3 regions of the Plantibacter sp. lyk4-40-MEA-4 genome follow, and region 2 is predicted to be linked to each of the others. Evidence: predicted binding sites of a transcription regulator. Region 2 holds the regulator's gene; each other region holds the start of a gene.
The links. The regulator HrcA, encoded in region 2, represses chaperone genes, less so after heat shock. The targets are predictions, from matches to a motif close to TTNGCACTCGNNNNNNNCGAGTGCNAA.
Positions count from the first base shown of each region.

Region 1: the regulator HrcA is predicted to act here: its motif matches at 1,633-1,659, upstream of groL (chaperonin GroEL).
Region 3: the regulator HrcA is predicted to act here: its motif matches at 4,861-4,887, upstream of groES (co-chaperone GroES).

Region 1 is NZ_JARVSA010000002.1:64,686-72,262, forward strand. It holds gene groL (chaperonin GroEL) at 1-1,595, opposite strand, end outside; gene QRN44_RS02375 (cold-shock protein) at 1,800-2,003, opposite strand; gene QRN44_RS02380 (LytR C-terminal domain-containing protein) at 2,289-2,861, opposite strand; gene QRN44_RS02385 (DUF3263 domain-containing protein) at 2,883-3,185, opposite strand; gene msrB (peptide-methionine (R)-S-oxide reductase MsrB) at 3,409-3,828, shown strand; gene QRN44_RS02395 (nitroreductase family protein) at 3,825-4,373, shown strand; gene QRN44_RS02400 (DMT family transporter) at 4,416-5,372, opposite strand; tRNA gene QRN44_RS02405 (tRNA-Thr) at 5,433-5,508, opposite strand; gene QRN44_RS02410 (DsbA family protein) at 5,555-6,523, opposite strand; gene QRN44_RS02415 (ABC transporter ATP-binding protein) at 6,780-7,577, shown strand, end outside.
Region 2 is NZ_JARVSA010000005.1:244,019-251,595, forward strand. It holds gene dnaJ (molecular chaperone DnaJ) at 1-754, opposite strand, end outside; gene hrcA (heat-inducible transcriptional repressor HrcA) at 809-1,831, opposite strand; gene QRN44_RS11090 (DUF4870 domain-containing protein) at 2,048-2,605, shown strand; gene hemW (radical SAM family heme chaperone HemW) at 2,672-3,898, opposite strand; gene QRN44_RS11100 (DUF1990 domain-containing protein) at 3,909-4,553, opposite strand; gene lepA (translation elongation factor 4) at 4,550-6,400, opposite strand; gene rpsT (30S ribosomal protein S20) at 6,620-6,880, shown strand; gene holA (DNA polymerase III subunit delta) at 7,091-7,577, opposite strand, start outside.
Region 3 is NZ_JARVSA010000002.1:182,533-190,109, reverse strand. It holds gene alr (alanine racemase) at 1-54, shown strand, start outside; gene tsaE (tRNA (adenosine(37)-N6)-threonylcarbamoyltransferase complex ATPase subunit type 1 TsaE) at 51-551, shown strand; gene tsaB (tRNA (adenosine(37)-N6)-threonylcarbamoyltransferase complex dimerization subunit type 1 TsaB) at 562-1,191, shown strand; gene rimI (ribosomal protein S18-alanine N-acetyltransferase) at 1,188-1,724, shown strand; gene tsaD (tRNA (adenosine(37)-N6)-threonylcarbamoyltransferase complex transferase subunit TsaD) at 1,721-2,779, shown strand; gene QRN44_RS02950 (DUF4190 domain-containing protein) at 2,874-3,560, shown strand; gene QRN44_RS02945 (class I SAM-dependent methyltransferase) at 3,600-4,805, opposite strand; gene groES (co-chaperone GroES) at 4,964-5,260, shown strand; gene rarD (EamA family transporter RarD) at 5,456-6,394, shown strand; gene QRN44_RS02930 (ABC transporter substrate-binding protein) at 6,582-7,577, shown strand, end outside.

The DNA of each region.
Region 1 (7,577 bases), on a different contig from region 2:
TCGCCGGCCGGAGCCGGGTTCTTCTCCGGCTTGTCGGCGACGACGGCCTCGGTGGTGAGGAACAGGCCGGCGATCGACGCTGCGTTGAGCAGCGCGGAGCGCGTGACCTTCACCGGGTCGTTGATGCCGGCAGCGAGCATGTCGACGTACTCACCGGTCGCGGCGTTGAGGCCGTGTCCGACGGGCAGGTTGCGGACCTTGTCGGCGACGACGCCGGGCTCGAGGCCTGCGTTGAGCGCGATCTGCTTGAGCGGAGCGTCGATGGCGACCTTGACGATGTTCGCACCGGTCGCCTCGTCACCGACGAGCTCGAGCTTCTCGAACGCGGTCTTGCCGGCCTGGATCAGGGCGACGCCACCACCGGCGACGATGCCCTCTTCGACGGCGGCCTTCGCGTTGCGAACGGCGTCCTCGATGCGGTGCTTGCGCTCCTTGAGCTCGACCTCGGTCGCTGCACCGGCCTTGATGACCGCCACACCGCCCGCGAGCTTGGCGAGACGCTCCTGGAGCTTCTCGCGGTCGTAGTCGCTGTCGGTGTTGTCGATCTCCTTGCGGATCTGCGAGACACGACCGGCGATGGCGTCGGCGTCGCCGGCACCCTCGACGATGGTGGTCTCATCCTTGGTGATGACGACCTTGCGCGCACGGCCGAGCAGGTCGAGGGTGACGGTCTCGAGCTTGAGGCCGACCTCCTCGGAGATGACCTGGCCACCGGTGAGGATGGCGATGTCCTGCAGCTGAGCCTTGCGGCGGTCGCCGAAGCCCGGAGCCTTGACGGCGACGGACTTGAAGATGCCACGGATCTTGTTGACGACGAGCGTCGCGAGAGCTTCGCCGTCGACGTCCTCAGCGATGATGAGGAGCTGCTTGCCCGACTGGATGACCTGGTCGACGATCGGCAGGAGGTCCTTGATCGCGGAGATCTTCTGGTTGGCGATGAGGATGTAGGGGTCCTCGAACACCGCTTCCTGGCGGTCGGGGTCGGTCACGAAGTACTGCGACAGGTAGCCCTTGTCGAAGCGCATGCCCTCGGTGAGCTCGAGCTCAGTGCCGAAGGTGTTCGACTCCTCGACGGTGACGACGCCCTCCTTGCCGACCTTGTCGATCGCCTCGGCGATGATCTCGCCGATGGTGGTGTCGCCGGCGGAGATGGAAGCGGTCGCAGCGATCTCCTCCTTGGTCTCCACCTCCTTGGCGTTGGCGATGAGCTCGACCGTGACGGCCTCGACGGCCTTCTCGATGCCGCGCTTGAGGCTGATGGGGTCGGCGCCTGCGGCGACGTTGCGGAGGCCCTCGCGAACGAGCGCCTGTGCCAGCACGGTCGCCGTGGTGGTGCCGTCGCCGGCGACGTCGTCGGTCTTCTTGGCGACCTCCTTGACGAGCTCCGCGCCGATCTTCTCGTACGGGTCGTCGAGTTCGATCTCCTTGGCGATGGACACGCCGTCGTTGGTGATCGTGGGGGCGCCCCACTTCTTCTCGAGGACAACGTTGCGACCGCGCGGCCCAAGGGTGACCTTGACCGTGTCAGCAAGAATGTTCAGTCCACGCTCGAGGCCGCGACGGGCCTCCTCGTCGAAAGCAATGATCTTAGCCATGTGTGTTTTTCGTCCCTCCCGGACGTCATGAACGTTGTTAGCACTCAATGAGTACGAGTGCTAAGTCGATTCTGGCACTCAGGGGGTGGGAGTGCAAGTGAGCGCCGGAGCCCTGAGCGAACTCCCGGGATCCGCCCCGGAACGACGAACGACGCCGCCCACCGGAGTGGACGGCGTCGCAGGAATCGCGTGCCTGATCAGCGGCTACGCCAGGCGCACACCTTCGGCCTGGGGCCCCTTTGCTCCCGTGCCGACCTCGAAGACGACCGCCTGGCCCTCTTCCAAGGACTTGTAGCCGCTCATGTCGATCGCCGAGTAGTGGACGAAGACATCCTGTCCGCCGCCGTCGACCGTGATGAAGCCGAAGCCCTTCTCAGCGTTGAACCACTTGACGGTTCCGTTCGCCATTTCATACTCCCATTGCTGCGTGCTCTCGGCGCCCGACTGTTGCCGGACCCGGACCTGCCATCCGGGATCGGGATCCCGGCGGCCACCCTGCGCCGAAGCGGACCCGGGGGCGAGTCGAGACGGGACGGGATGAGCGGCCAATTCCAGATACTAATCCGGGGCACCGCGCGGATTCACCCCGAATTCGGCAATCGGGGCGGAGTGATACGACAACTCAACATGGAGGAAACACTCCGGAAACACGGCGAGCCGGCGACCTGACCGATCGACCTGCTCCAGCCGCGCTCAGGCGGCCGGCTGGTAGTCCGCGCCGACCACGACGACGATGCGGAGGACCGGTGCCTCGCCTTCCTCGACGGGGATCGCGTACGTGTCCGTGATCTGGATCGGGATACCGCCGAGTGCGTTCGCGATGGCGCGAGCGACGCCCTCCTGCGACGGATCCTGGTAGTAGACGCCGCTCGCCGTGACGTCCTCGGTGCTGGCGTCGCTCGTCGGGATCTGCTGCGTGAAGCCGGCGGCCGTGATCGCCGCCGCCGCCGATGCGGCGAGGCCGGCAGTGGGTGTGCCGTTCAAGACGAGGATGCTGGCCGCGGGGTCGACGACGGGGGCCGCCTCGGTCGGGGTGGGGGTCGGCGTGGGCGTGGCGCTCGGGCTCTGCGAGCCGCCGAAGAAGTCGATGCGGTCGTTCAGTCCGAACAGGGCGAAGGTGCCGATCCCCACAAGGACGAGCGTTGCGACGACGGCGACGAGGAAGGCGATCCAGCCGCGTCCCTTGGGAGCAGGGGCACGGTGTGCGCCGACGCGCTTGAGGTCGGGGACCTCGTCGAAGCGGTCGGGCGGGAAGGATTCAGCCATGGTGTGGTCTCCGGGAGCTGCTCAGCCGTCGGCGCGGGGAGCCGAGGCTCCTCGCGCCGAGAGTCGGGCGTCGCGGGTGCGCTGCAGCCGCTTGATCAGCATGGGGTCGTGGGCGAGGGCGGACGGCGAGTCGATGAGCGCGCCGAGCAGTTGATAGTACCGGGCCGGGGACAGGGCGAAGCGGTCGCGGATGGCGGCCTCCTTGGCCCCGACGTGCTGCACCCAGTGGGACTCGAACTCGAGGATCTCGAGCTCGCGCGGCTCGAGGCCGCCCGTCGGCGTCGACGCCTCGTCATCGGCAGGCGTACGCGACGCTGACTGCATGCTCGTCTCCTGCCGATCGGTGCCGATGCGGCGACCGTGGAGTCGTGCTCCGGTCCGCCGTCCTCCAAGTCTATTCAGCCGATGGCCGCCGGGCCGCATCCACCCCGGCGAGGGCCGACGTTCACCGGGAAGGATCAGGCTCGGTGCAGTGTTATGGAATACGTCGGGAGCCGCATGCACGAGGCGGCCCCGCACGTAGGATGACCGAGACGAATGGAGCAGCATGACGTACGACGTGTCGAAGACCGATGAGCAGTGGCGCGAGGAACTCACGCCCGAGCAGTATCAGGTCCTCCGCGGAGCGGCGACCGAACGGGCCTGGACCGGTGAGCTCCTCGACGAGTCACGCGCGGGCCTCTACACCTGTGCCGCCTGCAACGCCGAGCTCTTCAAGAGCGGTACCAAGTTCGATTCCGGCTGCGGATGGCCGAGCTTCTACGAGTCCGTGAACCCCGAGGCGGTGCAACTCATCGAGGACCGTTCCCTCGGGATGGTGCGCACCGAGGTCCGCTGCGCCAACTGCGGCTCGCACCTCGGTCATGTGTTCGACGACGGCTTCGGGACGCCCACCGGTGACCGCTACTGCATGAACTCGATCGCGCTCAACTTCGCCGCGGCCGACACCGCCGAGCCGACGGAGTGACCGAACCGATCGAGCGCCCGGTCCTGGCCGCCGTCGCCGGGCGCCGTTCGTGGTCGAAGGTCACCGACGTCGCTCCGAGTGACGCGGAACTCCTCGAGGTCCTCGGGGCGGCCGGTCGAGTGGCCGACCACAGCGCCCTGCGTCCGTGGCGGGTCATCACCCTCCGGGGCGACGACCGGGTGAAGCTCGGCCGGGCGCTCGCGAAGGCGGAGGGCGACTCGAAGCCCTCGACGAAGCCGCTCCGCGCGCCCCTGTTGCTCGCGGTCGTCGTGAGTGTGAAGAAGTCGAAGGTACCCGCCTGGGAGCAGGAGGCGGTCGCGGCAGGAGTGGCCCACATGGTCAGCCTTCTGCTCGACGACGCCGGCTGGGGCGTGTTCTGGCGCACCGGCGGCGCGACTCGCGCCAAAGCGGTCCGGAAGGCACATGGCCTGAAGAAGGGCGAGGAGCTCCTCGGCTGGCTGTACGTCGGAGGGAAGCCGGGTAACGCTCGCACGGGGCGTCGCAAGACGTTCAACGCGAAGGCGCACCTCAGCTCCATGCCCTGAGGACCGGAGTCGCTCACGACATCCGACCGATGACGGGTCGACTCAGTCGGCGGACGACGATGCCGCGGGACGACGCCTGAACCGCGCCGATGCGATCGCCACGGCGGCGAACGCGAGGAGCGTCCCGATGACGGTCGCGACATGCACGCCGCCGTCGTCGGTGGGCAGGAGCACGTCCAAAGCGAGCGCGCTCAGGGTCTGACCCGCCACCGTGCCGAGCCCGAGGATGAGCACGCCCGTGTGCTGGACGAGGAACGCGGCCACGGCGATGAACACGCATCCGATCGGGCCGCCGAGGTAGAGCCACCACTCCCCCGGGAGCGGACCGGGCGGCGCGACGATGATCGCGTGCAGCACGGCGGCGACGACCAGCACGACCGTCCCGACGATGAAGTTGATGAACGTCGCGGCGAGCGTGCTCTGCGCCCGCATCTTGACTCGACCGTTGACCGCCTGCTGCCAGCCGATCCCGATCCCGGCGAGCAGCGGCAGGATGAGGAGTCCGAGCGGGATGCTCCCCCCGAGCTCGCCCGAGACGGCGACGCCGACCGCGACGAGGGCGACGACCGCCCCGAGGACGCGCTGGGCGCTCAACCCGACGACGCCTCCCGGGCCGAACCCGATCCGGTCGAGTACCAGCCCGCTCGCGGTCTGGCCGGCGACCACCGCGACCGTGAACAGGGCGACGCCGAGCGCGGCGGCGGTGAGCCCCTGCGACAGCACGAGGAAGGCGCCGGCGCAGCCGCCGAGCACCGTCCACCAGGGCATCTCCCGGCGTCGGACGGCACCGATCACCGTGGCGAGCCCGCGACGGCCGGTGCGGGAGACGGCGAGTCCGACCGTGAGGATGATCAAGCCGCCCCCGAAGGAGATCGCGGCGGCGGTGAACCCGTCACCGAGACGCGCACCGAGCTCGCCGTTCAACCGGGCCTGCACCGCGATGAAGGCGCCACTGACGACGGCGATGAGGAGCGCGAGCGGTGCTGGGAAACGGGTCACGGGAGGGTTCCTTCCAATGAGGAACCGCCCACTCAGCAGGCTGAGCGGGCGGTTCTCGGCTGGAGCCGACGACGGGACTTGAACCCGTAACCTACGCTTTACAAGAGCGTTGCGCTACCAATTGCGCCACGTCGGCCGACAGGGGCTGGCCCCGGTCTCGTCCATCCTACGATGGCGGCGGATCAGCCGTTGGTCACGGGCGACTCGCTGGCACCCGGCGTCGGCGTGCCGGTGGAGTAGCTCTCGCTCGAGACGGCGAGGACGAACGCCGCGAACTGCTCGGCGTCGGTGAGTGAGCCCGTGTACTGCTTGCCGTTCACCAGGATGGTCGGCGTCCCCTCCACCTTCTCGACGTCCGTCCCGGGCAGCGGGCCGCTGCGCGCACGGTCGGTCGAGTCCTTCACCCACGACTTGTAGGTGCCGTCGTCGATGCAAGCGTTGATCTTCTTCTCGCCGCCGGAGATGACTCCCTTGGCGATCGACTTCAGCTCTGCGTCGGTCAGGCCCTCGGTGTTCTCCTTGGGCTGGTTCTCGAACAGTGCGGTGTTGAAGGAGAAGAAGTCGTTCGGTGAGTACTCCGCGACGCAGGCGGCCGCGTTCGAAGCGCGCAGCGAGTACTGCGTCCCGAGCGACAGGTTGCTCAGCGTTGCGAGGGGGTGCACCGTGTACGTCGCGGCGCCGGCCTCGAGCCAGCCCTTGACCTGCTCGGCGTTCGTGGTCTCGAACTGACCGCAGTAGGGGCAGAGGAAGTCCTGGTAGACGGAGATCTCGACGCCGTCGGCGGCGGGGGTCTCGGTTGCTGCCGGCGTCTCGGCGGGGGCGGGCTCCGCGGGGGCGGCCGGATCGGTCGCGCTCGGCGTGGGCGTCGACGCGCCGGCCGGGGCTCCGACCAGCTGCAAGCCGGCGGAGACGGTGAAGCCGTCGTTCTTCGCCGCGGTCGGGACCGGTCCGGCGGGCTTGATCGACGTCACGATGATGACCGCCACCACCGCCACGATCGCGAGCGCGCCGAGCACGATGCCGCCCTGGAGCAGCACCCGATTGCGGCGGTCGCGGCGCTTCTGCTGCTCGCGCAGCACCCGCGCCTTCTCGCGTGCCGCGTCGCGTCGTTCGTTCTTGGTCGGTCGGTTCTGCGATCCAGCGCCAGACATTGATCCTCGTTTCGGGGGGCTCGCGCTGCGGAGACGAGGCAGCGCCAAACAGAGTAATCGTAGACCTGCCGCCTGGGAGAGGCCCAAACCAGGCCGGGAGCCGGCTGTGCGTCCACCGGGAGATCCGCTGGCTGCTGGATCTTCCATTCACAGGAGGTCGTGGCATACTGGGACGGCGAACCGGCCATCGATGACGGGTTCGCGTCCATTCACAACGGATCGTCCGGCACGTACCTGCCGGTGAAGGAGAACAACCATGGCGTCTGTGACGTTCGACAACGCAACCCGTTTCTACCCGGGTGGCACCCGCCCCGCGGTCGACAAGCTGAACCTCGAGGTCGCCGACGGCGAATTCCTCGTCCTCGTCGGCCCGTCCGGCTGCGGCAAGTCCACCTCCCTCCGCATGCTCGCCGGCCTCGAAGAGGTCAACGACGGCCACATCTTCATCGGCGACCGCGACGTCACCGACGTGCCGCCGAAGGATCGCGACATCGCGATGGTGTTCCAGAACTACGCGCTCTACCCGCACATGACCGTCGCCGAGAACATGGGCTTCGCGCTCAAGATCGCCGGTGTCGGCAAGGAAGAGCGTGCCACCCGCGTGCTCGAGGCCGCCAAGCTCCTCGACCTCGAGGATTACCTGACCCGCAAGCCGAAGGCGCTCTCCGGTGGTCAGCGTCAGCGCGTCGCGATGGGTCGAGCCATCGTCCGTCAGCCCCAGGTCTTCCTCATGGACGAGCCGCTGTCGAACCTCGACGCCAAGCTCCGCGTCCAGACCCGCACCCAGATCGCATCGCTGCAGCGTCGTCTCGGCGTCACCACCGTCTACGTCACGCACGACCAGACCGAGGCGCTCACCATGGGCGACCGCATCGCGGTCCTCAAGGACGGCATCCTGCAGCAGGTCGGCACCCCGCGCGACCTCTACGAGAAGCCGAACAACGTCTTCGTCGCCGGCTTCATCGGCAGCCCGGCCATGAACCTGTTCGAGGGCGAGATCGCCGATGGCGGCATCAAGCTCGGCGGCTTCGTCATCCCGGTCGAGCGCGAGATC
Region 2 (7,577 bases):
GGTGCTTGACCTTCATCTCGAGGTAGAGGTCGCCGTTCGGGCCGCCTGCCGGGCCGACCTCGCCGCTCCCCGGCATCTGCAGACGCAGACCGGTGTCGACACCGGCCGGGATGTCGACCGAGACGGTGCGGCGGGCACGGAGCCGGCCCTGACCCTGGCAGGTGACGCACGGGGTCGCGATGATCGTGCCGTAGCCGCGGCAGGTGCCGCAGGGCGCCGAGGTCATGACGTTGCCGAGCAGCGAGCGGACGGCCCGCTGGATGGAGCCGGTGCCGTGACAGATGTCGCAGGTCACCGGTGAGGTGCCGGGCTGGCAGCAGGAGCCGTTGCAGGTGCTGCAGAGCACGGCGGTGTCGACCTCGAGGTCGCGGTGGGTGCCGAAGATGACCTCGTCGAGGTCGAGTTCGACGCGCAACAGAGCGTCCTCGCCGCGTGCGCGGCGGGACTTGGGTCCGCGCTGCTGGCCACCCCCGCCGAAGAAGGTGTCGAAGATGTCGCCGAAGCCGCCGAACCCGGCGTCACCTCCGCCGAACCCACCCGCCTGCGGACCGAGGTCGTACTGCTGGCGCTGCTTGGGGTCGCTCAGCACGTCGTAGGCGTGGGTGACCTCTTTGAACCGCTCTGAGGCGTCGGAACCCGGGTTCACATCGGGGTGCAGTTCGCGAGCGAGGCGGCGGTACGCCTTCTTGATCTCCTCGGGCGTCGCCTCCTTGGCGACACCGAGTGCTGCGTAGTGGTCGGGGTAGTCAGCCACTGAGGGCCTTTCGTTCGAGGTGCGGAAGGTGTTGGGGGACGCGACGAGGATGCGTCACTCGGCGTCGAGGATGCGCGAGAGGTACCTGGCGACGGCGCGGACCGCAGCCATGTTGCTCGCGTAGTCCATTCTCGTGGGGCCGAGGACGCCGAGCCGGGCGATTTCGCCACCAGAGGAACGGTAGTTCCCGGCGAGGACGCTCGTGGTCTCGAGGCCGAACGACGCGTTCTCCCGCCCGATGCTGGCGACCACGCCGTCGCGCTCGGACTCCATCTCACCGAAGAGCCGGAGCAGCACGACCTGCTGCTCGATGGCGTCCAGGACCGGATAGATGCTGCCGGGGAAGTCGTCTTCGGTGCGGGCGAGGTTGGCGGCGCCGGCCATGACGAGGCGGTCCTGGCGCTGCGCCGAGAGCTGTTCGCGCACCGCGTCGACGATGCGGACGGCCGCCGCGCGGTCGAGATCGGCGATGTCGGCGGGGACGTCGCCGATCGCGTCGTGGGCGTCGAGGAGTGGACGGCCCGCGACCGCCTCGTTGCACAGCGAGCGGAGACGCGAGATGAGGTCGTCGTCGACCGGGCTCTCCGTCTCGATGAGCCGCTGCTCGACGCGGCCGTTGTCGAGGATGATGACCGCGAGCACACGGTTCGGGGTGACGCTCACCAATTCGAGATGCCGGACACGTGCCCGGGAGAACATCGGGTACTGCACGAGCGCGACCTGGTTCGTCAGCTGTGAGAGCAGCCGCACCGTGCGGTGCAGGACCTCGTCGAGGTCGCCGGACGCACCGAGGAAGGTCTCGATCGCCGTCCGCTGGGCGTTGTTCAGCGGACGGCGGTCGGCCAGGTGGTCGACGAACATCCGGTAGCCCTTGTCGGTCGGCACCCGGCCGGAGGAGGTGTGGGGGGCAGCGATGAGCTCTTCGTCCTCGAGCTGCGCCATGTCGTTGCGGATGGTGGCTGCGGAGACCCCGAAGGAGTGGCGGTCGACGATCGTCTTGGACCCGACGGGCTCTCGCGAGGCGACGTAGTCCTGCACGATGACGCGGAGCACTTCGAGACCGCGATCCGACACCATCTCGATCTCCTCCCGTCATCCACCTCGGAGCGCCGACCATCAGCACTCGAAGACCCTGACTGCCAATCATATCGTGGCCTCCGCGCAGCCGTCCCTTGCGCGGCCCCGTGCCGCGGGAATACCGTTGGCCGCAGGCGTGGGTCCCTGATGAGCGACACCTGGTGCGATACGCTCAGCTGGACCAATTGAATATCACTCTCCGTGAAAGGTGCGAAGATGTCCGATCCGAACGCTCAGCCGCCCGTCGACCCAGCGAAGGGCGGGTCGGTTCCGCCTGCAGGAGATGGCGCGACGCCCCCTCCCGCAGCTCCGCAGCAGCCGCCCGCAGGCGCCTACCCGCCCCCGCCCGCCGGTGGCTACGCGCCGCCGCCGCCCGCTGCCGGCTCCTACCCGCCGCCGCCCGCAGGCGCCCCGCAGTACCAGCAGCCGTACGCAGCAGCTCAGCCCATGAGCCCGTCGGACGAGAAGCTCTGGTCGACGCTCATCCACATCGGTGGGATCTTCTTCGGATTCATCCCCCCGCTGATCGGCTACCTGGTCCTCAAGGACCGCGGCCCGTTCATCAAGGCGCACACGCTCACCGCGCTGAACTTCCAGCTGACGATGCTGATCGCGCTCGTGGTCGGCTCGATCCTGACGATCGTCGTCGTGGGTCTGTTCATCATCATCGCCGTCTACGTCGTCGTGATCGTGTTCAGCATCATCGCCGCGATCAAGGCGAACAAGGGTGAGCTGTACAGCTACCCGCTCACGATCCAGTTCATCAAGGCCTGATCCGTCGAGTACGAGCACAGCCCCGTCCGGTCCGCCGGGCGGGGCTGTTCTACGCCTCGGGCAGGGTCAGTCGCCGACCAGACGGCGGACGACCGCGTCGGCGAGGAGCCGTCCGCGGCGCGTGAGCTCCAGCCGTCCGAGCAGGGCCTGCCGTGCGTCGACCAGTTCCTCGGCGATGAGCCCGGCGACCGCCGTACGAGCCTCGGGGGCGAGCGTCCGGATCGGGATGCCGTCCCGCGTGCGGGTGAGCAGCAGGATGCGTTCGAGTTCCCGCGTCTCGTCGTCCAGGGTCTCCCGCCCGGCGGCCGGCGACTCCCCCGCCGCGATCCGCTGGGCGTACGCCGCCGGGTGCTTGACGTTCCACCAGCGCACCCCGCCGACGTGACTGTGCGAGCCCGGGCCGACACCCCACCAGTCCTCGCCGGTCCAGTAGGAGAGGTTGTGCCGGGAGCGGTGTGTGTCGTCCGTCGCCCAGTTGCTGACCTCGTACCAGCCGTAGCCGGCCTCGGTGAGGAGATCGTCGGCGAGCTCGTACATGTCGGCCTGCAGGTCCTCGTCGGGTGTCCCCACCACGCCCGAGCGGATCTGGCGCGCGAGTTTCGTCCCGGGTTCGACGATGAGCGAATAGGCCGACACGTGGTCCGGTGCGCAGGCGATCGCCGTCTCGAGTGAGACGCGCCAGTCGGCCAGGGTCTCCCCCGGCGTCCCGTAGATGAGGTCCAGGCTGACGCCGAGGCCTGCTTCGCGAGCCCACTGCACGACGAGCGGCACCCGAGCCGGATCGTGCGTGCGCTCGAGGGTGGCGAGCACGCTCGGCACCGCGGACTGCATCCCGAAGGACACCCGAGTGAATCCGGCTTCGGCGAGCGTGCGGAGGTAGGCGGCGTCGACGGAGTCGGGGTTCGCCTCGGTCGTCACTTCGGCGCCGGGCGCGAGGTCGAAGTTGTCCGTCACGCCACGGAGCATCCGGACGAGGTCATCGGCAGGCAGGAGGGTCGGCGTGCCGCCACCGAAGAACACGGTCGAGACCGGTCGGTCGGGGACGGTCGATGACGCCAGGACGGACTTGCCGAAGCGGAGTTCCGCGACCGCCTCGTCGGCGTAGTCCGATTGCTTCGCGCCGCGGAGCTCGGTCGCCGTGTAGGTGTTGAAGTCGCAGTAGCCGCATCGGACCCGGCAGAACGGGACGTGCAGGTAGACCCCGAAGTTGCGCTCGTGGGCACCGACGGCCGCCGTCTCCGGGAGGAGTCCGTCGGACGGCGCCGGATCGGCGAGTGGAAGGGCGCTCGGCACGGTCCGTCGCTCAGACGCCGCGCGACGGCAGGAGTGCGCGGAGGTAGGCGTCGTTCATGGTCTTGCGGCGACGCTTGGAGCCGACGAGCTTCGCGGCACCCTTCGTCGGGCGGAAGAACGAGCGCACGACGATCCAGACGGAGTCGTCCTCGCGCTGCTCGATCGTGAAGGACTGCTCACCGCTCTCCGGATCACCCTCCATCGTGCCGATGGCCAGGCTCACGTGACCCGGCTCCTCGGTGACGGAGATGACGCGATGCGGCCCGACGAGCGGTTCCCCGCCGACGGTGCCGGCGAAGACGACGGTCGTGCCCGGGGTGATGAACGGCGTGCCGTCCTCGGCGAAGCGCTGTTCTTGGTGCGTCTCGATGGGTTCCAGCGGTGTACCGTCCTCGGCGAAGGCGATGCCGCCGTACTGCACGCCCGTGCCGGGGTGCACCTCGGAGATATCCACGCCGCTCGAACGGTGCAGTCCCCAGGTGAGGAGGGCGCTGCTCGCGAGGGCGAAGCGTTCCTCTCCGCTCCCGAGGCGGAACTCGTCCTCCGCCGGCACGTAGCCCTCCGGCGGGTACTGCATGAGGTCGGTCCGCTGGGTAGCGCCGACGGCCGCGTAGTCGACCGCTTCGTCCTCGAACGAACTGCGTCGTGCGTTCACTTCTTGTCCTTCGTCTCCACGTCCCCGGAGAGCGCTGCGATGAACGCCTCCTGGGGCACCTCGACCTTGCCGACCATCTTCATCCGCTTCTTGCCCTCCTTCTGCTTCTCGAGGAGCTTGCGCTTGCGGGTGATGTCACCGCCGTAGCACTTGGCCAGGACGTCCTTGCGCATGGCACGGACCGACTCGCGGGCGATGATCCGCGCACCGATGGCAGCCTGGATCGGCACCTCGAACTGCTGGCGCGGGATGAGCTTCTTCAGGCGCTCGGTCATGAGCACACCGTAGGCGTACGCCTTCTCGCGGTGGACGATGGCGCTGAACGCGTCGACCTGGTCGCCCTGCAGGAGGATGTCGACCTTCACGAGGTCGGCTGCCTGCTGGCCGGAGGGCTCGTAGTCGAGCGACGCGTACCCCTGCGTCCGGCTCTTCAGGTGGTCGAAGAAGTCGAAGACGATCTCACCGAGCGGCATCGTGTACCGCAGCTCGACGCGGTCCTCGCCGAGGTACTCCATGCCGAGCAGCGCACCTCGACGGCTCTGGCAGAGTTCCATGATGGTGCCGACGTAGTCCTTGGGGGCGAGGATGCCCACCTTGACCATCGGCTCGGACACCTCGAGGATCTTGCCGGAGGGGAACTCGCTCGGGTTGGTGACGGTGACGACCTGCTTGTCCTCCGTCTTCACCTCGTAGGTGACCGACGGCGCGGTGGCGATGAGGTCGAGGTCGAACTCGCGCTGCAACCGCTCGGTCACGATCTCGAGGTGCAGGAGGCCGAGGAAGCCGACGCGGAACCCGAAACCGAGGGCGACGGAGGTCTCCGGCTCATAGTTGAGCGAGGCGTCGGAGAGCTTCAGCTTGTCGAGCGCGTCGCGGAGGATCGGGTAGTCGCTGCCGTCGATCGGGTACAGACCGGAGAAGACCATCGGCTTCGGGTCGGTGTAGCCCGGGAGGGCGTCGGTCGCCGGCTTCACCGCGGTCGTGACGGTGTCGCCGACCTTCGACTGCCGGACGTCCTTCACGCCCGTGATGAGGTAGCCCACCTCACCGACGCCGAGGCCCTTGGTGGGCGTCGGTTCCGGCGAGCTGACGCCGATCTCGAGGAGGTCGTGCACCGCGCGCGTGGACATCATCTGGATACGCTCACGCGGACTCAGCTGGCCGTCGATCATGCGGACGTAGGTGACGACGCCACGGTAGGTGTCGTAGACGGAGTCGAAGATCATGGCGCGCGTGGGTGCGTCCGGGTCGCCCACGGGGTTCGGGATGCGTCCGACGACGCGGTCGAGGAGGTCCTCGACACCCATGCCGGTCTTGCCGGACACCCGCAGGACGTCTTCGGGCTCGCCGCCGATGAGGCTCGCGAGCTCCTTCGCGTACTTGTCGGGGTCGGCCGCCGGGAGGTCGATCTTGTTGAGCACCGGGATGATCTCGAGGTCGTTCTCGAGAGCGAGGTAGAGGTTCGCGAGCGTCTGCGCCTCGATACCCTGAGCGGCGTCGACGAGGAGGATCGCGCCCTCGCACGCGGCGAGCGACCGCGAGACCTCGTAGGTGAAGTCGACGTGCCCGGGGGTGTCGATCATGTTGAGCGCGAAGGTCTCGCCGTTGAGCGACCACGGCATGCGCACGGCCTGGCTCTTGATGGTGATGCCGCGCTCGCGCTCGATGTCCATACGGTCGAGGTACTGTGCCCGCATGTCGCGGTCCGAGACGACGCCGGTGATCTGCAACATGCGGTCCGCCAGGGTCGACTTGCCGTGGTCGATGTGGGCGATGATGCAGAAGTTCCGGATGAACGCCGGGTCGGTCGATGCCGGCTCGAGGGCCTTCACTGCTTGGGGGCTCACGCGTTCCTCGGGGTCAGGGGTGGAATCGGGCAACCCTCATTGTCCCACGGCGGGGAGCACCCGCGCTGCGGTACCCTGGATTGCCAGAACTCAGCCCGACTGGTAATGTTGCCTGTTGGCTTGCGTGTGAGTTGAGACCACACGAGAACTCGCTTGAAGACGCCCTCTTCCGTCCGACGGCACCGAACATCATTTCCTCGAACCGAAAGTTGACCCAACGTGGCAAACATCAAGTCGCAGATCAAGCGCATCGGCACCAACAAGAAGGCCAACGAGCGCAACAAGGCCGTCAAGAGCCAGCTGAAGACCGCCATCCGCGCAACCCGTGAGGCCGTCGTCGCCGGCGACAAGGCTCAGGCTGAGTCCGCTCTCAAGCTCGCCTCGAAGAAGCTCGACAAGGCCGTGAGCAAGGGCGTCATCCACGAGAACCAGGCAGCGAACCGCAAGTCGGCCATCGCCAAGCAGGTCAACGCGCTCTAAGCGACACCAGCTGCAAGGCCCCGGCGTTCCTCGGAACGTGCGGGGCCTTTCGCGTTCCCGGGGCATTCCGTTCCCTGAGCGCACAAGGGTCCCTGAGCGCACACGGGACCCTGAGCGCACACGGGACCCTGAGCGTACTCGGGTCCCTGAGCGCATACGGGTCCCTGAGCTTGTCGAAGGGCCGCCCGCCACCACGGCCAGCTCGGCGCGCTACCGCTCCGACAGATCGGCCCCGCGTGCCGCGATGACGCCGACGAGCCGCTCGAGTGCGAACACCGGGTCGCGGCTCGCGCCCTTCACGCCGGCGTCGGTCTCGGCGAGCATCTGCACCACGCGGCCGATGCCGGCGTCCGTCCAACCGGACAGGTCCCGACGGGCGCGGTCGACCTGCCACGGCGCGAGGCCGAACTGCTGCGCGATCTGCCCGGACCCGCCGCGTGCCGACGACACCTTGGCCATCGTGCGGATCTTCATCGCGAACGCGGCGACGATCGGCACGGGGTCGGCACCCGAGTCGAGCGCCTGCCGCAGGGCGAGCAGCGCTTCCCCGTGTCGTCCGGCGATCGCGGCGTCGGCGACGTCGAACGCGCTCGTCTCGAGTCGACCGCCGTAGTACTTGTTGACCGTCTGCTCGGTGATCTCCTCGGACGCGTCGGCCATGAGCTGACTGCACGCGGCTGCGAGCTCGGCGAGGTCG
Region 3 (7,577 bases), on a different contig from region 2:
CTCGTCACCCGGATCGGACCGCGCGTCGTCCGGACGACCAGGGAGCGGCCATGACCGATCACGTCCTCACCCCGGGCACCGTCGACGTGGCGACGCCCGAGGAGATGCATGCCTACGGCGTCCGGCTCGGCGCCGCATTGCGCGCCGGGCAGCTTCTCGTCCTGACCGGGCCGCTCGGAGCGGGCAAGACGACCCTCACGCGAGGGATCGGCGAGGGCCTCGGGGTCCGCGGCCCCGTCACCAGCCCCACCTTCGTGCTCGCCAGGACGCACCCGAGCCTCGTCGGAGGTCCGCCGCTCGTCCACGTGGACGCCTACCGGCTCGGCTCGGCGCTCGAACTCGACGACCTCGACATCGACTTCTCCCGATCCGTCGTCGTCGTGGAATGGGGAGCGGGATTGCTCGACGGCGTGGTCCCCACGTGGTTCGAGCTCGTCATCGAGCGTCCGACCGGAGCCGGCGACGAACCCGCGACGGACGATGCCGGCGAGGAGCCGATCGAGCGCCGGACCCTCACGCTCTCGCGGCACCCCGCCATCGACGCCGGGTAGGCTGGACGACGTGCTGTTGGCGATCGATACATCCGCGGGTTCGAGCGTCGCCGTCGTCACCCTGGGTGGCGAGGTGCTGGCCGAACGGTCCTCCGACGACCCGATGCGGCACGCCGAGGTCATCGGGACGCTCATCGCCGGATGCCTCGACGACGCCGGGATCGAGGTCGCCGCGCTCACCGGGCTGGTCGCGGGTATGGGACCAGGGCCGTTCACCGGACTCCGGATCGGGATCGCCGCAGCCCGCAGCTTCGGGATCGGCGCAGGCCTCCCGGTGCACCCCGTGGTGAGCCACGATGCGATCGCGCTCGACGCCTACCGTTCCGGTTCCGCCGCAGCCGACGCCACGCTCCTCGTGGTCACCGACGCCCGCCGTCGCGAACGCTACTGGACCAGCTACGCCGGACTCGACGCAGCCGGGCTCCCGGTCCGCGTCCAGGGGCCGGCCCTCGCGAAACCCGACGACCTCCCGACCTCCGAATCCGTGCGCCTCGACGCACTCGTCGTCCCCGCCGGGGCGTTGGGACAGGTCGCCGCCGCACTCCTCGCCACCGATGGCGGATTCGCGGGGGAGGAGCCGTTGTACCTCCGCTCACCCGACGTCACGATGTCCGCGGGCGCCAAGCGGGTGACGGCGTGAGCTGGTCGCTGCGCCGCGCCGGTGTCGCCGACCTCGACGCGATCATGGAGCTCGAGCACACCGTCTTCGTGAACGACGCCTGGTCGGCGGACATGATGCGCGCCGAACTGTCGTCGCCGCACGGGTACTACCTCGTCGCGAAGGAGGTCGACGCCGACGACGCGACACTCGCCGGCTACGGCGGTCTCTTCGCGCCTTCCCGCTCCGACGACGCCGACATCCAGACCATCGCCGTCGCCGGGTACGCCAGAGGACGAGGACTCGGGCGACTCCTCATGCAGGCGCTCATCGAGCAGGCCAGGCAGCAGGACGTCACCCAGGTCTTCCTCGAGGTCAGGGCCGACAACCCCGTTGCGATCACGCTGTACCGGAGTCTCGGCTTCGAGGAACTCGGCGTCCGCCCCGGCTACTACCAGCCGGACGACGTCGACGCCATCGTCATGCGACTCACGGTCCAGCCGAGGCCGCCCATGCCCGCCCACGGCCAGTCCCCGCTCGACCAGACCGACCAGCACCCCGGGAGCATCGCGTGAACCGAGCAGAACCGCTCGTCCTCGGCATCGAGACGAGCTGCGACGAGACCGGGATCGGCATCGTCCGCGGACACCACCTGCTGGCGAACACCATCGCCTCGAGCATGGACGAGCACGCGCGGTACGGCGGGGTCGTCCCGGAGGTCGCCGCGCGCGCCCACCTCGAGGCGCTCGAGCCGACGCTCACGGCGGCGCTCGCCCAGGCCGGCGTCGCCCTGGCCGACCTCGACGCCGTCGCGGTGACGAGTGGCCCCGGCCTGTCCGGCGCACTCATGGTCGGCGTCGGTGCAGCGAAGGCGCTCGCTGTCTCCCTCGGCAAACCGCTGTACGCCGTGAACCACCTCGTCGGTCACGTCGGCGCGGACGTCCTCGACTCCGAAGGCGGGGCGATCGAGTACCCGACGATCGCCCTGCTCGTGTCCGGCGGGCACACCTCGCTGCTCCTCGTGCGGGACCTCGTGTCGGACGTCGAACTGCTCGGCGAGACCATCGACGACGCGGCTGGCGAGGCCTTCGACAAGGTCGCGCGCATTCTGGGCCTGCCCTACCCGGGCGGGCCGCAGATCGACCGTGCGGCCGTCGGCGGCGACCCGAAGGCGATCCGCTTCCCCCGCGGACTCAGCCTGCCGAAGGACATGGAGCGGCACCGCTACGACTTCTCCTTCTCCGGCCTGAAGACGGCCGTGGCACGCTGGGTCGAGGCGAAGCAGGACGCGGGGGAGCCGGTCCCCGTCGCGGACGTCGCCGCCAGTTTCCGCGAGGCCGTCGTCGACGTGCTCATCTCGAAGGCGGTCAGAGCATGCACCGAGCTCGGCGTGCCCCGCCTGCTGCTGGGGGGCGGCGTCATCGCGAACGCGCGGCTCCGCGAGGTGGCCGCCGAACGCACCACCTCGGCCGGGATCGAACTCCGCATCCCGCCGTTGCAGCTCTGCACCGACAACGGTGCGATGATCGCCGCACTCGCCGCGCAGCTCATCTCCGCCGGGCACGAGCCGTCCTCGCTCGACTTCGGCGCCGACTCGACCCTGCCGGTCACCGAGATCCAGGTGTACTGACCGCTCGACCAGCCGTCTCCCGGCCGTCGACCGGGTGCGCGGACGTCGGCGCATAGGATGGGCCGGTACCCGGTCACGGATCGAAGGAGCGGCGATGGATCAGCACGAGCACCCCGACGGACGACCTCAGCACCAGGACGGTGCAGTGGACGGGCAGTCGCGCCCGCCGCAGGCCGAGCAGCCCACCGGGCAGCCGCAGCAGCAGTGGGGGCAGCAGCCTCCTCACCAGCCGCAGGCCCAGCAGCCCTGGTCGAAGTACCAGCCGCCGCAGCCCTCCCAGCAGGCTGTCGCGCCGCAGGGCCGGCAGCAGCCGTACGCGCCCCAGCAGCCGTACCAGCCCCAGGGCCAGCAGCAGCCCTACCAACCTCAGCAGCCGTACCAGCCCCAGGGCCAGGCCTCCCCTCCACCAGCGGGTTGGCAGGGCGATCACGCGACCTATCTCCAGACGGTGCCGACGGCGGTCTACCAGGCACCGAGCCAGGGCGGCTACGCCGCGTACCAGCAGTCGCAGACGCAGAGCCCTGCCGCGTCGACCGGGACCTCACGGAGCACCTGGTCGCTCATCACCGGTCTCGTCGGTCTCGTCGTGTCGGTCTTCGTCGGTTGGGGCTTCCCCCTGTCGATCGCGGCCATCGTCCTCGGATTCGGAGCCAGGCGTCGCGAGCCGCAGGGCCGAGGCCGCGCCCTCACAGGCCTCGTGACCGGGTTCGTCGGCCTCGCCTGCTCCGTCGGCTGGCTCGCCTACAGCGTCGTCGTGATCATCGGGTACGTCTCGACCTGATCCGCCTCGGGGCGCTGCGGCTCGGCGGACACCGTCGGGTCAGACGTCAGCGGCCGGTGTCACCCGTTCGACGAGCAGCGCACTGTGTTTGCCCGCGATCCTCGTGAGGATGATCGTGGCCGAGCCGTCTCCCTTGAGCGCCATGCGCTTCCGGAACGCCGCGGGGTCGACGTCGACGCCGCGCTTCTTGATCTCGAGGACACCGATCCCGCGATCCCGCATCGTGCGCTTGAGGACCTTCTCGTCCATCGGTAGCCGCTCGAGCACCCGGAAGGTCGTGGCGAACGGCGAGGTCGTCGCCGTGTCGGAGGTCAGGTAGGCGATGCCCTGGCCGAGCATGCCGGCCTCCAAGCGGACGGCGAGGTCGCCGATGAGTCGGGCCCGGATCACCGACCCGTCGGGTTCGTGCACGTAGTCGCCGAGTTCCCGCACGGGGGCGTCGTCGGCGTCGGCCTCGGCGTGCAACTCGTGGTGGACGCCGTCCGCGAGGAGGAGCGCGGACCGTCGGACGTCGGGACGGGCCAGCGGGCCGAACCAGAGCGCCATCTCGACGAGCTGTCCGTCGACCGACACCCACTGCGCCTCGGCGTCGTCGGGGATGAGTGAGCGGTCGAATCCGGGCCCGAGCTTGACGCCTGTGGGGAGGCTGGTCGCCGCACCGAAGACCAGGTCGAGGGACGGGGTGTAGTCGGCGGCACTGGACAACCGCGCGGTGTCGGCGTGTCCTGCGGTGCGCCGCGCGGGATCGAACCAGACCGCGTCGAAGTCGTCGAGCGAGACGTCCTCGGCGGCGGCGTTCCGCACGGTCGCCGTGGGGAACGGGGCGAGGTTGTAGCTGGCGATGGCCGCGGTGACCTCGTCGATGTCGACCGCCGTGACCTCCAGGTCGAGCGAGGCCATGGCCATCGAGTCGGCGCCGATGCCGCTGCCGAGGTCGGCGACGCGCGTGAGGCCGGCCCGGGCGAAACGTCCGGCGTGCAGCGCGGCGACGGGAAGGCGCGTGGCCTGTTCGAGGCCCGCCTCGGTGAACAGCATGCGGCCGGCGAACGGACCGAACTTGCCGACGGCTTTCTGCCTGAGCCGCGACTGCGTGAGGACCGCCGCGACCAGCTCGGGGGAGTGGCCCTCCTTGCGCAGGCGCCCGACCAGGCGGACGGCCTCGTCCTTCGTCGGGTAGGGCGGCAGGGAGTCGAGGAGCCTGAGGCCGTCGGCCGTGAGGAGTTCGACGAGTTCCGAACGGTCCATGGTCAGTGGGCCTCGGGCGGAGCTGGATGCATCCGGCAACGGTAGCAGCCGCTGATTGGCACTCGCATTGCATGAGTGCCAGAAGATGCCTACACTGGAATCAGCACTCTCGCAGTGTGAGTGCTAACCACGTCTTCGTTTCAAGAAAGAGGTCAACCGTGTCGGTCTCCATCAAGCCGCTCGAGGATCGCATCGTCATCAAGCAGGTCGAGGCAGAGCAGACCACCGCTTCCGGTCTGGTCATCCCCGACACCGCCAAGGAGAAGCCCCAGGAGGGCGAGGTCGTGGCGGTCGGACCCGGTCGCATCGACGACAACGGCAACCGCGTCCCGCTCGACGTCGCCGTCGGCGACAAGGTGATCTACTCCAAGTACGGTGGCACCGAGGTCAAGTACGCCGGTGAGGACTACTTGGTCCTGTCCGCGCGCGACGTCCTCGCAGTCGTCGTCCGCTAGTCACCAGCGCACGGATCCGGCGGCTCAGGCCGCTCGACAGCCCGAATGGCATTCGCCGTTCGGGCTGTGTCCGTTTTCGGAGGGTGTCGCGGGGAGTCGCGGGTCTAGCCTGGACCAGTGCAGAACCCCAGCGATCCAGCCGACGTCGACATCCACCCCGTCTCCGTCGACGGGGGAGTGGATCGACGTGCGAGTGTGGCCGTGCCCCAGCAGGGGAGCCGGTCCGGACTGCTCTCGGCGGTCGCCGCCTACTGCCTCTGGGGAGCGCTCCCGCTCTACTTCATCGCCCTCGCACCGGCCGGCGCCTTCGAGGTCGTGGCGTGGCGCATCCTCTTCTCCCTCGTCTTCTGCGCCGTCCTCATCCTGGCGACCCGTTCCTGGCGTCGACTGTTCGGCATCCTCCGCCAGCGCCGCATCGTCCTGACGATGGGCCTCGCCGGAGCGCTCATCTACGTCAACTGGCAGACCTACGTCTACGGCGCGCTCAACGGCCAGGTGGTCGAAGCGTCGCTCGGGTACTTCATCAACCCGATCGTGACCGTCTTCCTCGGCGTCTTCTTCCTCCGGGAGCGGCTGCGTCCGGCCCAGTGGGCCGCGGTGGTCGTGAGCGTGATCGCGGTCCTCGTCCTCGCGATCGGACACGGCAGCGTCCCCTGGATCGCCCTCATCCTGGCTTTCTCATTCGGCCTCTACGGCTACATCAAGAAACTGGTGGGCGGCTCGGTCGACGCCGTGTCCGGGTTGACGCTCGAGACCGTGTGGCTGATGCCGGTCGCGATCGCCCAGCTCATCGCGGTCGGCGTGACCGGTGGGCTGACCATCGGCACCGCAGGCGTCGGGCACGCCCTGCTGCTCGTCGGTGCCGGCGTCATCACCGCCGTCCCGCTCCTGCTGTTCGCGGCGGCGGCGCGCCGCCTCCCGCTCACCTGGATGGGTTTCATCCAGTACTTCGCACCGATCATCCAGTTCGTCGTCGGTGTCGCGGTCCTGCACGAGGCGATGCCGCCGGAGCGCTGGTTGGGCTTCGGTCTCGTGTGGCTGGCGCTCGCGATCCTCACCGTCGACATGCTCGTCGCCTCCACCCGTGGTCGTCGGGCCGTCGGGGCCGAACGGCGCCGCTCGACGAGCATCTGAACAGCGGATTCCAGCGCTGATCGCGCGACCACTGCAGGAAACGCGCGAAACAGCCCCTCCTGAGGTAACGATTTGGTCGTGTTACACGCTTGTAACGTCAACGACATTGTCCAGCGCACGTGCAGCGGATAACTTGACTCAACGGCAGCCCCTGGAGCTGCCACTCTTCTGACAAGCAAGGAGTACCATGAGCGTCTTTTCGAAGGCCACGGCCGCTCGCTCCCGCCCACGTTCCATCGTTCTCGGTGGTATCGCACTGATCGGAGCCAGCGCGCTGGTCCTGAGCGGTTGCGCCTCGAGTGGTAGCGGCGACAGCGGCAGCAGCAGCAAGCCTGCTGGCGACCTGACCCTGAAGCTCGGCACGGCGTTGCCGCAGACCGGTAACCTCGCGTTCCTCGGCCCGCCCGAGGAGGCCGGTGTCGGTCTCGCGGTCAAGGAGGTCAACGACGCAGACCTCGGCATCAAGATCGACCTGACGCTCGGCGACTCGGGTGACTCTGACAACAAGGCGTACGCGACCGAGGTCCCCCGTCTGCTCTCCGAGGGCGTCACCGCCATCATCGGTGCAGCGTCCTCGGGTGTGTCGAAGCTCTTCATCGACGAAGTCACCGGCGCAGGCGTCATCCAGTTCTCCCCGGCGAACACCTCCGCGGACTTCACCACGTGGGACGACAACGGTCTCTACTGGCGGACGGCGCCGTCCGACGTGCTGCAGGGCGAGGTCCTCGGGAACCTGATCGCGGAGGACGGCAACGCCACCCTCGGCATCATCTACCTGAACGACTCGTACGGCACCGGCCTCGCGAAGTTCACCAAGGAGGCGTTCGAGAGCGCCGGCGGTGAAGTGGTCGCCGAGCAGTCGTACAACACCGGTGACACCTCGTTCGACGCGCAGATCAGCGCGGTCAAGGCGGAGAACCCCGACGCGATCGCGATCATCGCGTTCGAGGAGACCAAGACGATCGTCCCCGGTCTCGCCGGCTTCCCGTCGGACAAGCTCTACTTCGTCGACGGCAACCTCGCCGACTACAGCGCGGACTTCGCTCCGGGCACGCTGACGGGCGCCAAGGGCACGCTGCCCGGTCTCGACACCGCGAAGCTCGGTGACTTCACCGACCGCCTCCAGGCGTTCGTGAAGGACGAGGGTGGCGAGCCGCTGAAGGACTACAGCTACGCGGCTGAA